One region of the Streptomyces bottropensis ATCC 25435 genome, then DNA from elsewhere that is predicted to be linked to it. Evidence: riboswitches for the same ligand, from Rfam matches in the RefSeq annotation. Region 1 holds a riboswitch; each other region holds the start of a gene.
The links. A riboswitch is a leader RNA that binds a small molecule or an ion and turns the genes downstream of it on or off. The one in region 1 is predicted to bind cyclic di-AMP.
Positions count from the first base shown of each region.

Region 2: another riboswitch for cyclic di-AMP. It lies ahead of STRBO_RS0105195 (C40 family peptidase); the one in region 1 lies ahead of STRBO_RS0138370 (M23 family metallopeptidase).
Region 3: another riboswitch for cyclic di-AMP. It lies ahead of STRBO_RS0109915 (M23 family metallopeptidase); the one in region 1 lies ahead of STRBO_RS0138370 (M23 family metallopeptidase).

Region 1 covers NZ_KB911581.1:8,660,887-8,665,090, reverse strand. Annotated here, with positions in the region: gene STRBO_RS0138380 (GTP cyclohydrolase II) at 1-366, shown strand, start outside; gene STRBO_RS0138375 (PP2C family protein-serine/threonine phosphatase) at 525-1,637, shown strand; cyclic di-AMP (ydaO/yuaA leader) riboswitch at 1,902-2,063, shown strand; gene STRBO_RS0138370 (M23 family metallopeptidase) at 2,074-3,141, shown strand; gene STRBO_RS0138365 (aldo/keto reductase) at 3,325-4,204, shown strand, end outside.
Region 2 covers NZ_KB911581.1:1,136,701-1,140,904, forward strand. Annotated here, with positions in the region: gene STRBO_RS0105190 (hypothetical protein) at 584-937, shown strand; gene STRBO_RS0105195 (C40 family peptidase) at 964-2,253, opposite strand; cyclic di-AMP (ydaO/yuaA leader) riboswitch at 2,263-2,436, opposite strand; gene pcrA (DNA helicase PcrA) at 2,678-4,204, shown strand, end outside.
Region 3 covers NZ_KB911581.1:2,244,781-2,248,984, forward strand. Annotated here, with positions in the region: gene STRBO_RS0109905 (M16 family metallopeptidase) at 1-742, shown strand, start outside; gene STRBO_RS0109910 (M16 family metallopeptidase) at 739-2,127, shown strand; cyclic di-AMP (ydaO/yuaA leader) riboswitch at 2,343-2,513, shown strand; gene STRBO_RS0109915 (M23 family metallopeptidase) at 2,527-3,315, shown strand; gene STRBO_RS0109920 (GntR family transcriptional regulator) at 3,520-4,204, shown strand, end outside.

The sequences.
Region 1 (4,204 bases):
GGTCTCTACAACAAGCTCGACGCGTACGCCCTCCAGGACCAGGGACTCGACACCTACGAGGCGAACGCGGCGCTCGGCCTGCCCGAGGACGCCCGTGACTACACGGCGGCGGCCCAGATGCTGGGTGCCCTCGGCATCGACCAGCTGGACCTCCTCTCGAACAACCCCGACAAGGCGCAGCAGCTCCGCGACCTGGGCGTGGGCGTCCGCCACCGCGTCCCCACCGGCGTCTTCACCACCGCCCACAACGTCCGCTACCTCCGCGCGAAGGTCCTCCAGACCCAGCACACGCTCCCCCTCCCGGAGCTGCCGGAACTGCCGGAACTGCCGCGACTCACAGGACTGACGGGACTGACCGTGGGCTGAATCCAAGGCCCACCCCACCCCACCCCACCCCTCCGCTCCCTGCCGCCGGCCCCTCCGCCCTCTCCTGCCGGCTCCCCCTCCCGCTAGCCCACTCGGCCCCGCCGACTAGCCCCGGGCTCCACCGCCGGAAATCCTGTATCCGTGGGCAGCGAGAGGGGGTGGCGGGGGTGAGGGAGCCGAATGGGTGGCGGCTCTCGTACGTCCGTACGCTCCTTCGCGTCAGCCCGGCCCTGCTGATCGCCACCGGCCTCTTCTACGACCATTTCACCCCGCGCGAGTTCACGGCCGTCCCCTTCTTCACCGCCTCGCCCCTGGTGGCGGCCCCGCTCTTCTCGCTGCTCGGCACGGTGATCGTCGGGATCGCCTCGGTCGCCGGGATCAGCGCCGTGCGCGGCTACTACGGCGACACGGGGCAGGTGGACGCGATCACCGAGATCGCCACGGTGGCCACTGTCGCCGTCCTGGCCGTACTGATCAACCGTCTCGTCCGCCGCAGCGACGCCCGGCTCGCCACCGCCCGCGAGATCGCCGAGGCGGCGCAGCGGGCCGTACTGCCGGTGCCGCAGGAGCGGATCGGCGGGCTGGAGATCGCCGCGCGGTACGAGGCCGCGCAGGCGGGGGCGTCGATCGGGGGCGATCTGTACGCGGTGCAGGACTCGCCCCACGGCGTACGGCTGATCGTGGGCGATGTGCGCGGCAAGGGGCTGGGGGCGGTGTCGGCGGTGGCGGTGCTGATCGGCGCGTTCCGGGAGGCGGCCGAGCAGGAGTCGACGCTCGAAGCGGTCGCCCAGCGGCTGGAGCGGGCGCTGGCCCGGGAGGCGATCAGGCGGGAGGCCGCGCTGCGGGACGCGGCGGTGGAGTACGAGGGGTTCGTGACGGCGGTTCTGGCGGAGTTCCCGCACGGGGCCGGGCGCGCCCGGATCGTCAACCGGGGGCATCCGCCGCCCTTGTTGCTGCTCGCCGACGGCACCCTGTGCAGCCTGGACGCCCGGCGGCCGGCCCTCCCGCTGGGGATGGAGGACCTGGGCGTCTGGCCCGACCGCGCGGAGGATGCCGGATTCCCGCCCGGCGCCACGCTGCTGTTCTACACGGACGGTCTCTCCGAGGCGCGGGACGCGTACGGTGCCTTCTACGACCCGGCCGAGCGCCTGTCCGGCAGGGTCTTCTCCGCCCCGCGCGCCCTCCTGACGACCCTGGCGGACGAGGTGCGCCGGCACACGGGCGACCGCACGACGGACGACATGGCCCTCCTGGCGGTCCGCCGCCCGTGACATCCGGCAGGTGCGGAGGCTGCCCCGGCCCTCCTCGTCACCGAACGTGTTTGTTCGACCGTCTTCCGTGGACCTGCTGATATGGCGTCAGAACTTTTGTTACTCGTGAGGCAAGTCAACTCGCCCGTTTTAAACCCCTCATGACCCGTAAAGTCCACCGCGAGCGCCGGAACGATCATGCAGAACAGCTTGGAATGGAGTACTCGCGTCTATTAACGTTCGATAACGCAGCGCGGTCGTCCCAGCCGTCACAAGAGATGGCTCCGTGCTCACGCGCCGAATCCCGCAAGGGAACCGGGGAACCACCACCCTGGGGTGAATCGCACGGAAACCGTCGTGGCAGTGCGCACGGCCGGTTTACGCGCGTAGGAGACCTTCCTGCTCCGAACCCGTCAGCTAACCCGGTAGGCGAGGAGGAAGGAAGGAGTACGCCCACGTGGCGTCGAACCGGTCCGCGACCGAAGCCCCGTTCGTGCCCGACCAACGTGACGGCGAGAGCCAGACGTTCGGCTACGGCAGCTACAACAGCGACAACGAGGGCCCCTGGCAGGAGTGGAATCCCAGTGAGGACTCCCTTCGCCCCGCTCGCGGTCGGCACCGCGTCGCCAAGAAGACCGGCGTACTCGCTCGTGGCGGTCTCGCCCGCAGCTCCACCGTTCTCGGCGTCGGTGTCATAGCCGCCGTCAGCGGCGCCGGCATGGCCAGCGCGCAGTCCGGCAAGGCCCCGGTGTCCATCTCGATGCCCGACATGCCGAATGTCGGCTCGGTCTTCGAGGACGAGGACGAGGCCGACGAGCCGGAGCCCGAGGCCTCCAGGACCCCGCTCAGCAGCGCCGGTCTGACCGCCGCCGAGACCGAGCAGGGCACCGCGGACGCCGGTGAGGCACTGCGCGCCCGCATCATGGCGCAGGCCGAGTCCCAGCAGGACGCCTTCGACAAGGCCGCCGCCGAGGCCGCCCAGACCGCCGCCGCGGACAAGGCCGCCGAGCTGGCCGCCAAGGAGAAGAAGGAAGCGGAGGCCAAGGAGGCCGCCGCAGAGAAGAAGGCGGCCGAGGAGGCCGCGGCGAAGAAGGAAGCGGAGCGTCTCGCCTCCCTCGCCAAGCAGTTCACGCTGCCGACCTCCTCGTACACCCTCACCTCCACCTTCGGTCAGGCCGGCCCCTACTGGTCCTCCGGGTACCACACCGGCCTCGACTTCGCCGCCCCCACCGGCACCCTGATCAAGGCCGTCCACAGCGGCACCATCACGCAGGCCGGCTACGAGGGCTCCTACGGCTACAAGACCGTCCTCACCCTCGATGACGGCACCGAGATCTGGTACGCCCACCAGTCCTCCATCGGCGTCAGCGTCGGCCAGAAGGTCGCCACCGGCGACGTCATCGGCCGCGTGGGCGCCACCGGCAACGTCACCGGCGCCCACCTCCACATGGAGGTCCACCCGGGCGGCTCGGCCAGCGGCATCGACCCGGCGGCGTGGCTGCGCAGCAAGGGTCTGACCCCGTAGAGCCGGTCGAAGAACGAAGCAGCGACGCCGCGTGAGTCCGTGAGGACCGCGCGGCGTTCGTCGTACGCGCGTGCCGGGGACCGCTTTTCGCCGCGGGCCCCGCCCCGTTGCCGCCCCACGGCTTCACATGGCGTTCACGCCGGCGCGGAATGCGGGCGTCCGCCGCGATGGTTGACGTAGGACATGACTTCTCTTCGCAAGCTGGGCACGTCCGACATCGAGGTCTTCCCGCTCTCCCTCGGCGGCAACGTCTTCGGGTGGACGGCGGACGAGGCCCAGTCCTTCGCCGTCCTCGACGCCTACGCGGCCGCCGGGGGCAACTTCGTCGACACCGCCGACTCCTACTCGGCCTGGGTGGAGGGCAACACGGGCGGTGAGTCCGAGAGGATCATCGGCAGGTGGGTCAGGTCCCGGGGCAACCGCGACGACGTGGTCATCGCGACCAAGGTGAGCCAGCACCCCGAGTACCAGGGCCTGACGGCGGCCAACATCAAGGCCGCGGCCGACGCCTCCCTCGCCCGCCTCGGCACGGACCACATCGACCTCTACTACACCCACTTCGACCAGCCCGAGGTGCCCGTCGAGGAGATCGTCACCGCCCTCGACGACCTGGTGAAGGCCGGCAAGGTCCGCGCGACAGCCGCGTCCAACATCACCCCCGAACGCCTGAAGGCCTCCCTGGACTTCTCGGACGCCGAGGGTCTGGCCCGCTACGTGGCACTCCAGCCCCACTACAACCTGGTCTCCCGGGACACCTACGAGGGGCCGCTCCAGTCCGTCGCCGCCCACGCGGGCCTGTCCGCCGTCCCGTACTTCGCCCTCGCCAAGGGCTTCCTCACGGGCAAGTACCGCCCCGGCACGACGGTCGACAGCCCCCGTGCGGCCGGCGCCGGCGCGTATCTCGAAACCCCGGCCGGCAGGCGGGTCCTCGCGGCCCTCGACGAGATCGCGGAGTCCCGCGGCGCCGCCCACGCCACCGTCGCCCTCGCCTGGCTCGCCGCCCAGCCGACCGTCGCCGCGCCGATCGCCTCCGCGCGCACCGTGGACCAGCTCCCCGACCTCC
Region 2 (4,204 bases), 7.5 Mb from region 1:
CATCGTCCGACCGTACGGACCGCCTGGGGGGAGCGGTGACGCGTCCGGCGGCGGCCCGCACAGGGGGAGCGGGCCGCCGCCGGACCTTCTCGGCGGTGGTGTCCGACTGCCGCCCCTGGCCGGGCGGCGGTGGGGAGCCGGGCACCTGAGGGAGGACGCTAAACCTGGGCGTGAGGGCACGGTAACGCGTTGTACGGAAGTGACGTGCACCGACCGCGAGGTGACCGTATGTGACCGTGATCTCGTCCTGGCATCGCCGACTTCACGCTGCGCGATGACCGATACGGTCATTTCGGACCTGCCGGGAGTGCGGCGATGCTATGCGGCGCATATATGCAAGATCGTCAGCACCTCGCCGGAGGCGATCGTGCCGGTGCCATCGTGTCGGAAGCCTCCGTGCCGGAAGCCTCCGTGCCGACGAACTCCGTGCCGACGAACTCCGTGCCGGAGATCTTCGGAAGGCCATGGCACCCCCGGAGGCCGCGTGAGGTCCCCGTTCCCCCTGAGATGGAGCGGCCCCGCGCCCGGCCTGGCACAGCCCCCCACGCCCGGCCTGCCGCAGACCCCTCATTAGGCTCCGCGCATGGACGTACTCATCCACATCCTCGTCGCCCTCCACATCATCGGCATCGCCTCCCTCCTGGGTGGTTTCCTGACCCAGATGAAGGCCATGGGTCAGGGCACCGCCCGCTTCGTCCCCGCGATGCTCCACGGCGCCCTCACCATGCTCGTCACCGGTGTGCTCCTCGTCGGCCTCAATCAGGCGGACGACCAGCCCGTCGACAACATCAAGATCGGCGTCAAACTCGCACTGCTGATCGTGATCCTGGGGCTGGTCTATGTGAAACGGGACGAAGAGACAGTGGAGAAGCCGCTGTTCGGCCTGGTGGGCGCGCTGACCATCGCGAACATCTTCATCGCGGTGCTCTGGACCTGACGGCGCGCCCCCGGCCGACCGTGCGGCTACGCCGGCCGCACCACGCTGTGCACCGACGACTCGGCGTCGTAGAAGACCGTCTCCTCGCGGACGTAGGTGCCCGGCTTCGGGGCGTGGATCATCATGCCGTTGCCTATGTAGAGGCCGACGTGGCCGATGTTGTCGTAGAAGAAGACGAGGTCGCCGGGCCTGGCGTCGGAGAGGGGGACCGTGGTGCCGGCGGTGAGCTGGTCGAAGGTGGTGCGGGGGAGATCGACGCCGGCGGCCTTCCAGGCGGCCTGGGTGAGCCCGGAGCAGTCGTAGGAGCCGGGGCCGGTGGCTCCCCAGACGTACGGCTTGCCGATCTGTGCGCGGGCGAAGGCGATGGCCTTGTCGGCCTTCGTGGCGTAGGTGAGGTCCTCGGCCGGGACGGTGGTCCCGGAGGTGGTGCCGATGGACGTCTCCGTGCCGGTGGACGTGCCCGTGCCTATGGACGTCTCCGTGCCGGTGGACGTGTCCTCCCAGGTGCCCTGCGGCCCCTGGCCTACCTGCGGCCCCTGGCCTGGCTGTGATCCCTGCCTCTCCAGGGCAGGCGGGGCTTCCCGCGTTTCCACGGTCGTCGCCCGTGCCGCCTGCTGCCGCGCGAGTTCCTCCGCCCTGCGGTCGGCCTCCTCCCGCTCGCGCTGCTCGATCGCGGCGAGCCGGGCCCTCTCCTCGGCGGTGAGGGCGGCGAGCAGCTCACGGGCCTGGGCGAGCTTCGCCTGGACCTTGGCCTTGCCGGCCTTGAGCCTGTTCTGCGACGCGGTGAGCTGTTCGAGGCTGTCGCTCGCCTCCTGGCGCTGATCCGCCGCCTCGGACTGCTCGGTGACGTACGTGCCGACGGCCTCCTGCGGGCGGTCTGCCGGCCGGTCCGTCAACTGGCTCCGGTCGAAGGAGCCCTGCGGGTCGTCCGCCGGCAGCGGCGAGGCCTGGTCGGGGGCCGCCGCGCCCGTGCGGTACCGGGCCGCGGTGAGGGAACCGAGTTCCTCCCGGGCCTCGTTGAGCTTCTCCGTGCGCTTGACGACGCCGTCGAAAAGGGTGTCGACCTGCTTCTTCTGCCTGCCCGTCTTCTCCTTGGCCGGGTTGTAGTTCTCGGTCGCCGAACCGGCCTGGCGGTAGAGGGCGTCGACCTTCTTCTCGACTTCCTCCAGGCTCGGCTTGTCGTCGGTCGAGGGCGCGGCCGTGGCGCTGCCCGACTGGGAGAGCAGGGCCACCGAGGTGAGGGCGGCGGTGGCGAGAGCGGGGGTGCGTATGCCCGCGCGCGTTCCGGCCGGACGCGGCTTGCGGTGCGGCGCCATGGTGCGGCGTCTCCTTCCGTTGTCCGCCTACCGAGTTAGCTGTCGGGTTCGGGCGCAAGCTTCGGAAGGTTTGCCCTACGGCCCTCGCCGCGCGCGGCGGTCGGGTCGATTCACCCCGGATAACGGTGGGTCCCCGGCTCCGGGCGCCTCGGGGAGGCATACCGGACTCGGCGGAGGTCGTGCGGCCCGGCGACGTTCGCCGGTTGGGTCGTACGGCCCAGAAGAAAAAGTTAGCCAACTCGTGTGGCCCGTGTGAAGGTTGATGTGCGATATGCCCGATACGTTTTCGTGACCTTAGCCTCTTCGGCGCGACGAACGGTAAGCTCGATCGCTCACCGTCGCACGGCGGTCGCGGTAGGTGGCGGGGACGGACTTTTCGGGGCGGCCTCTCGCTGTCAGTGCGGGCGCCTAGACTCGGAGAGCGATGAGCAGCCTCTTTGACGACAGCTTCCTGGCGGACCTCCAGGCCCCCCGCGGCCACGCGGAGGAGCCCCCGCCGCCACCCGAGGACGATCACGTACCGGAGCCGCTTCCGGACGATCTGTTCGGTGGGAAGTTCGACGTGCCCCCGGACCGGGACGCGTACTACCGCGACGGAGCCCCCCGCCCCGCCCTGGACGCGGCGGCCCTCCTGGACGGGCTGAACGAGAACCAGCGCGCGGCCGTGGTCCACGCGGGTTCGCCCCTGCTCATCGTGGCCGGAGCCGGCTCCGGCAAGACCCGGGTGCTCACCCACCGCATCGCGCACCTGCTCGGCGAGCGGCGCGTCCACCCGGGCCAGATCCTCGCGATCACCTTCACCAACAAGGCCGCGGGCGAGATGAAGGAGCGCGTCGAGCAGCTCGTCGGACCGCGCGCGAACGCGATGTGGGTCATGACCTTCCACAGCGCGTGTGTACGGATCCTGCGGCGCGAATCGAAGAAGCTCGGCTTCACGTCCTCCTTCTCGATCTACGACGCCGCCGACAGCAAGCGCCTGATGGCGCTCGTCTGCCGTGATCTGGACCTCGATCCGAAGCGTTTCCCGCCCAAGTCCTTCAGCGCCAAGATCTCGAATCTGAAGAACGAGCTGATCGACGAGGAGGACTTCGCCGCCCAGGCCACCGACGGCTTCGAGAAGACCCTCGCCCAGGCCTACGCGCTCTACCAGTCCCGCCTCCGCGAGGCGAACGCGCTCGACTTCGACGACCTGATCATGACGACGGTCAATCTGCTGCGCGCCTTCCCCGACGTCGCCGAGCACTACCGCCGCCGCTTCCGCCACGTCCTCGTGGACGAGTACCAGGACACCAACCACGCCCAGTACGCCCTGGTCAGAGAGCTTGTCGGCACCTCCGAGCACCCCGTGGACGTGCCGCCCAACGAGTGGGACGTACCGCCTGCCGAGCTCTGCGTCGTGGGTGACGCCGACCAGTCGATCTACGCCTTCCGCGGCGCGACCATCCGCAACATCCTCCAGTTCGAGGAGGACTACCCGGACGCGACGACGATCCTGCTGGAGCAGAACTACCGCTCCACCCAGACCATCCTGAGCGCGGCCAACGCGGTCATCGAGCGCAACGAGTCCCGCCGCCCGAAGAACCTGTGGACGAACGCGGGCGCGGGCGCGCAGATCACCGGCTATGTCGCCGACACCGAGCACGACGAGGCCCAGTTCGTCGCCGACGAGATAGACCGGTTGACGGACGCGGGCGACGCGAAGGCCGGCGACGTCGCCGTCTTCTACCGTACGAACGCCCAGTCCCGTGTCTTCGAAGAGGTGTTCATCCGCGTCGGCCTGCCCTACAAGGTCGTCGGCGGCGTCCGCTTCTACGAGCGCAAGGAGGTCCGGGACGTCCTCGCGTATCTGCGGGTCCTCGCCAACCCGGAGGACTCGGTCCCGCTGCGCCGCATCCTCAACGTCCCCAAGCGCGGCATCGGCGACCGCGCGGAGGCGATGATCGACGCCCTG
Region 3 (4,204 bases), 6.4 Mb from region 1:
GGAGCAGACCCTCGCGTGGGTGGAGAAGTACTTCGGCTCCATCCCCACCTACGACGGCAAGCCCGCGCCCCGCGACGGCTCGCTGCCGGACGTCATGGGCGAGCAGCTGCGCGAGGTCGTCGAGGAGAACGTGCCCGCGCGCGCGTTGATGGCCGCCTACCGGCTGCCGGAGGACGGCACGCGTGCGTGCGACGCGGCCGACCTGGCGCTGACGATCCTCGGCGGCGGCGAGTCGTCCCGCCTCTACAACCGGCTCGTACGACGTGACCGTACGGCCGTGACGGCCGGTTTCGGCCTGCTGCGGCTGGCCGGCGCGCCCTCCATGGCGTGGATGGACGTCAAGACCTCCGGTGACGTCGAGGTGCCGGTCATCGAGGCCGCCGTCGACGAGGAGCTCGCCCGGTTCGCCGCGCAGGGCCCGACGGCCGAGGAGATGGAGCGCGCCCAGGCACAGTTGGAGCGCGAGTGGCTGGACCGGCTCGGCACGGTCGCCGGCCGCGCCGACGAACTGTGCCGGTACGCGGTCCTGTTCGGCGACCCGAAGCTCGCCCTCACCGCCGTCGACCGCGTCCTGGAGGTGACGGCCGACGAGGTCCAGGAGATCGCCAAGGCCCGCCTGAGGCCCGACAACCGCGCGGTGCTCGTGTACGAGCCCGTCGCCGGCGCAGAGGGCGCCGAAGAGGAGGCCGCCGACGCGGAGGCCGTCGAGAGCACCGACGAGAACGAGGAGTCGGCGAAGTGACCGAGCTCGCGAGCATGGAATTCCACCCGCAGCCCCAGGCCGGCGACGCCCGCCCCTGGGCGTTCCCGGCGCCCGAGCGCGGCACCCTGGCCAACGGCCTGACCGTGCTGCACTGCCACCGCCCCGGCCAGCAGGTCGTCGCCGTCGAGGTCGTCCTCGACGCGCCCCTGGACGCCGAACCGGCCGGCCTCGACGGTGTCGCCACCATCATGACCAGGGCGTTCTCCGAGGGCACCGACAAGCACACGGCCGAGGAGTTCGCCGCCGAGCTGGAGCGCTGCGGCGCCACCCTCGACTCGCACGCCGACCACCCCGGCGTCCGCCTGTCCCTCGAAGTGCCCGTGTCGCGGCTGGAGAAGGCCCTGGGGCTGCTCGCAGACGCCCTGCGGGCCCCCGCGTTCGACGACGGCGAGATCGAGCGTCTGGTGGCCAACAGGCTCGACGAGATTCCGCACGAGACCGCCAGCCCGGGCCGCCGGGCCGCCAAGGAGCTCTCCCGGCAGCTGTTCCCGGCCACCTCGCGCATGTCGCGGCCCCGGCAGGGCACCGAGGAGACCGTGGAGGGCATCGACTCCGCGGCTGTACGCGCCTTCTACGAGCGGCACGTGCGCCCCGCGACCGCCACCGCCGTGGTCGTCGGCGACCTCACCGGGGTCGACCTCGACACGCTGCTGGGCGACACCCTGGGCGCCTGGACCGGCTCCCCGGCCAAGCCGAGCGTCGCCCCCGCGGTGAGCGCCGACGACACCGGGCGCGTGATCATCGTGGACCGTCCCGGTTCCGTGCAGACCCAGTTGCTCATCGGACGGGTGGGCGCCGACCGGCACGACCGGGTGTGGCCGGCCCAGGTGCTCGGCACCTACTGCCTCGGCGGCACCCTCACCTCCCGCCTGGACCGCGTCCTGCGGGAGGAGAAGGGCTACACCTACGGGGTGCGCGCGTTCAGTCAGGTGCTGCGTTCCGGGCCGGAGGGATCGGGCACGGCGATGCTGGCCATCAGCGGGTCCGTCGACACGCCCAACACCGGTCCGGCGCTCGACGACCTGTGGACCGTGCTGCGGACCCTCGCCGCCGAGGGGCTGACCGACGCCGAGCGCGACGTCGCCGTGCAGAACCTCGTCGGGGTCGCCCCCCTGAAGTTCGAGACGGCGGCGGCCGTGGCGGGCACGCTGGCCGACCAGGTCGAGCAGTTCCTGCCGGACGACTACCAGTCGACGCTGTACCGCCAACTCGCCGCCACCGGCACGGTGGAGGCTACCGCGGCCGTCGTGAACGCCTTCCCGGTGGACCGTCTGGTGACCGTCCTCGTCGGGGACGCCGCGCAGATCGAGGAGCCGGTCAGGGCCCTCGGGATCGGCGAAGTCACCGTCGTACCGGCCGAGTAGGGAGCCGAGGGGAAACCGGGCGGAAGGACACGCACGTGTGAGGCCCTGGTGACTGAAGAGTCACCAGGGCCCAGGTTTGTCCGTATTGATGGCGGAGGTTGTGTGTCTGACCTGTGGCGTAGCTAACAAATCCTGTGATCCGTTTGTTATTTCGAAGACGCCGCACTTAGCGTCGGTCCGGCTGTTCGTCAGATGTTCGCCGCAGCCGCGGCACCGGACAGTCATCGCCGAGTCCCCATGGCGCGAGCCCGGGGAGCCGGGGACCCACCTAGTCCCCCGGGGTGAATCGGGTGCCCTTCGCGAGCGACGCGAAACGGGGGGCAGCCGTAGGAGACCTTCCTGCTCCGAACCCGTCAGCTAACCCGGTAGGCGAGAAGGAAGGAAAGGACCAGCCACTTCATGGCGTTCACCCGCGCCCCTGGGAAGCACCGCCGTCCCGGCCGTGTACAGCGCACGACCACGAGGAACGTGGGCGTAGCCGCTCTCACCACCACCGGTGTCATCGGTACCCTCGCCGGCCCCGCGCTCGCCGCGGAGGAGCCCGCCGTCGAGCAGACCGGCCTGAACCAGATCATCGTCCTCGGCGACACGGTCGCCGACCAGGTGGACGCCCAGGCCGTTGCCCAGCAGCAGGCCGCCGAGGTGGCTGAGGTCAAGAAGAAGGCGCAGGAGGAGGCCCGCAAGGCCGCCGCCGAGAAGGCCGAGCAGGAACGTGCCGCCGCCAAGGAGCGCGAGGAGATCAAGGCCCGCGCCGCCCGCGCGGCCGAGCGCGAGCGCCTCAACACCTACGTCTCGCCCATCAGCGGCTCGTACATCTCCACCGGCTACAAGGCCGGCGGCGCCGTCTGGTCCTCCGGCAGCCACACCGGCGTCGACTTCCACGCCGCCACCGGCACGGCCGTCATGGCGGTCGGCTCCGGCACCGTCGTGGAGGCGGGCTGGGGCGGGGCGTACGGCAACAACATCGTCATCAGGATGACCGACGGCACGTACACCCAGTACGGCCACCTGTCGTCCATCGGCGTCTCCGTCGGCCAGACGGTCACCCCCGGCCAGCAGATCGGCCTCTCCGGGGCGACCGGCAACGTCACGGGCGCGCATCTGCACTTCGAGGCCCGGACGACGGCCGAGTACGGCTCGGACATCGACCCCGCCGCGTACCTGCGTTCGCACGGCGTGAACGTCTGAGACACCGCTCCACGCTTCTGGCGAAGGCCCCGGCTCACCGAGCCGGGGCTTTCCGCGTTGTGCGAACGCCCGGTGACGCGCCTCCTGTCCAAAAAATATCCCTGGATTCCGGCCCGCCGTCGGAAATTCCGGCTCGCTGCAATAGAGTCGCTGGAAGACACGTCAATCATCGACGTTTCACGGGGATTAAGGCGGAGGTCGGTCATGCGTATTCCGGCGCATTCGGTATGCACGGCGATCCGAGATGACATCGTCGCGGGTGTCTACGAGCGCGGCAGCCGTCTCACCGAGGAACTGCTCGCCCGCCGGTACGGCGTCAGCCGGGTCCCCGTGCGTGAGGCGCTGCGCACGCTGGAGGCCGAGGGCTTCGTGGTGACCCGTCGGCACGCGGGCGCGTGCGTCGCCGAGCCGACCGAGCAGGAGGCCGCCGACCTGCTGGAGATGCGCATGCTGCTGGAGCCGCTGGGAGCCGCCCGCGCCGCCCAGCGCCGCACGGAGGCCCATCTCAAGGTGCTGCGCGGCCTGGTCAGACTGGGCCAGGAACGGGCCAGACGGGGCACCAGCGAGGATCTGCGCTCCCTGGGGGGCTGGTTCCACGAGACGCTCGCACAGGCGTCCGGCAGCCCCGCCCTGACCTCGACACTCGCCCAGCTGCGGCACAAGATCGCCTGGATGTACGCGGTCGAGGCACCCGCCGACCCCGTGGAGTCCTGGGCGGAACACGGCGGCATCGTGGACGCCGTCGCGCGCGGCGACGGCGACCGGGCCCGGACGCTCACGTCCCTGCACGCCGAGCGCGCCACCGACGCGCACCGCTTCCGGTTTCCGGGCGGGGCCGGCGCGGCGGAGCGGGCGGAGCGTGTGAGGACTTCGCAACACCCCGTAAACA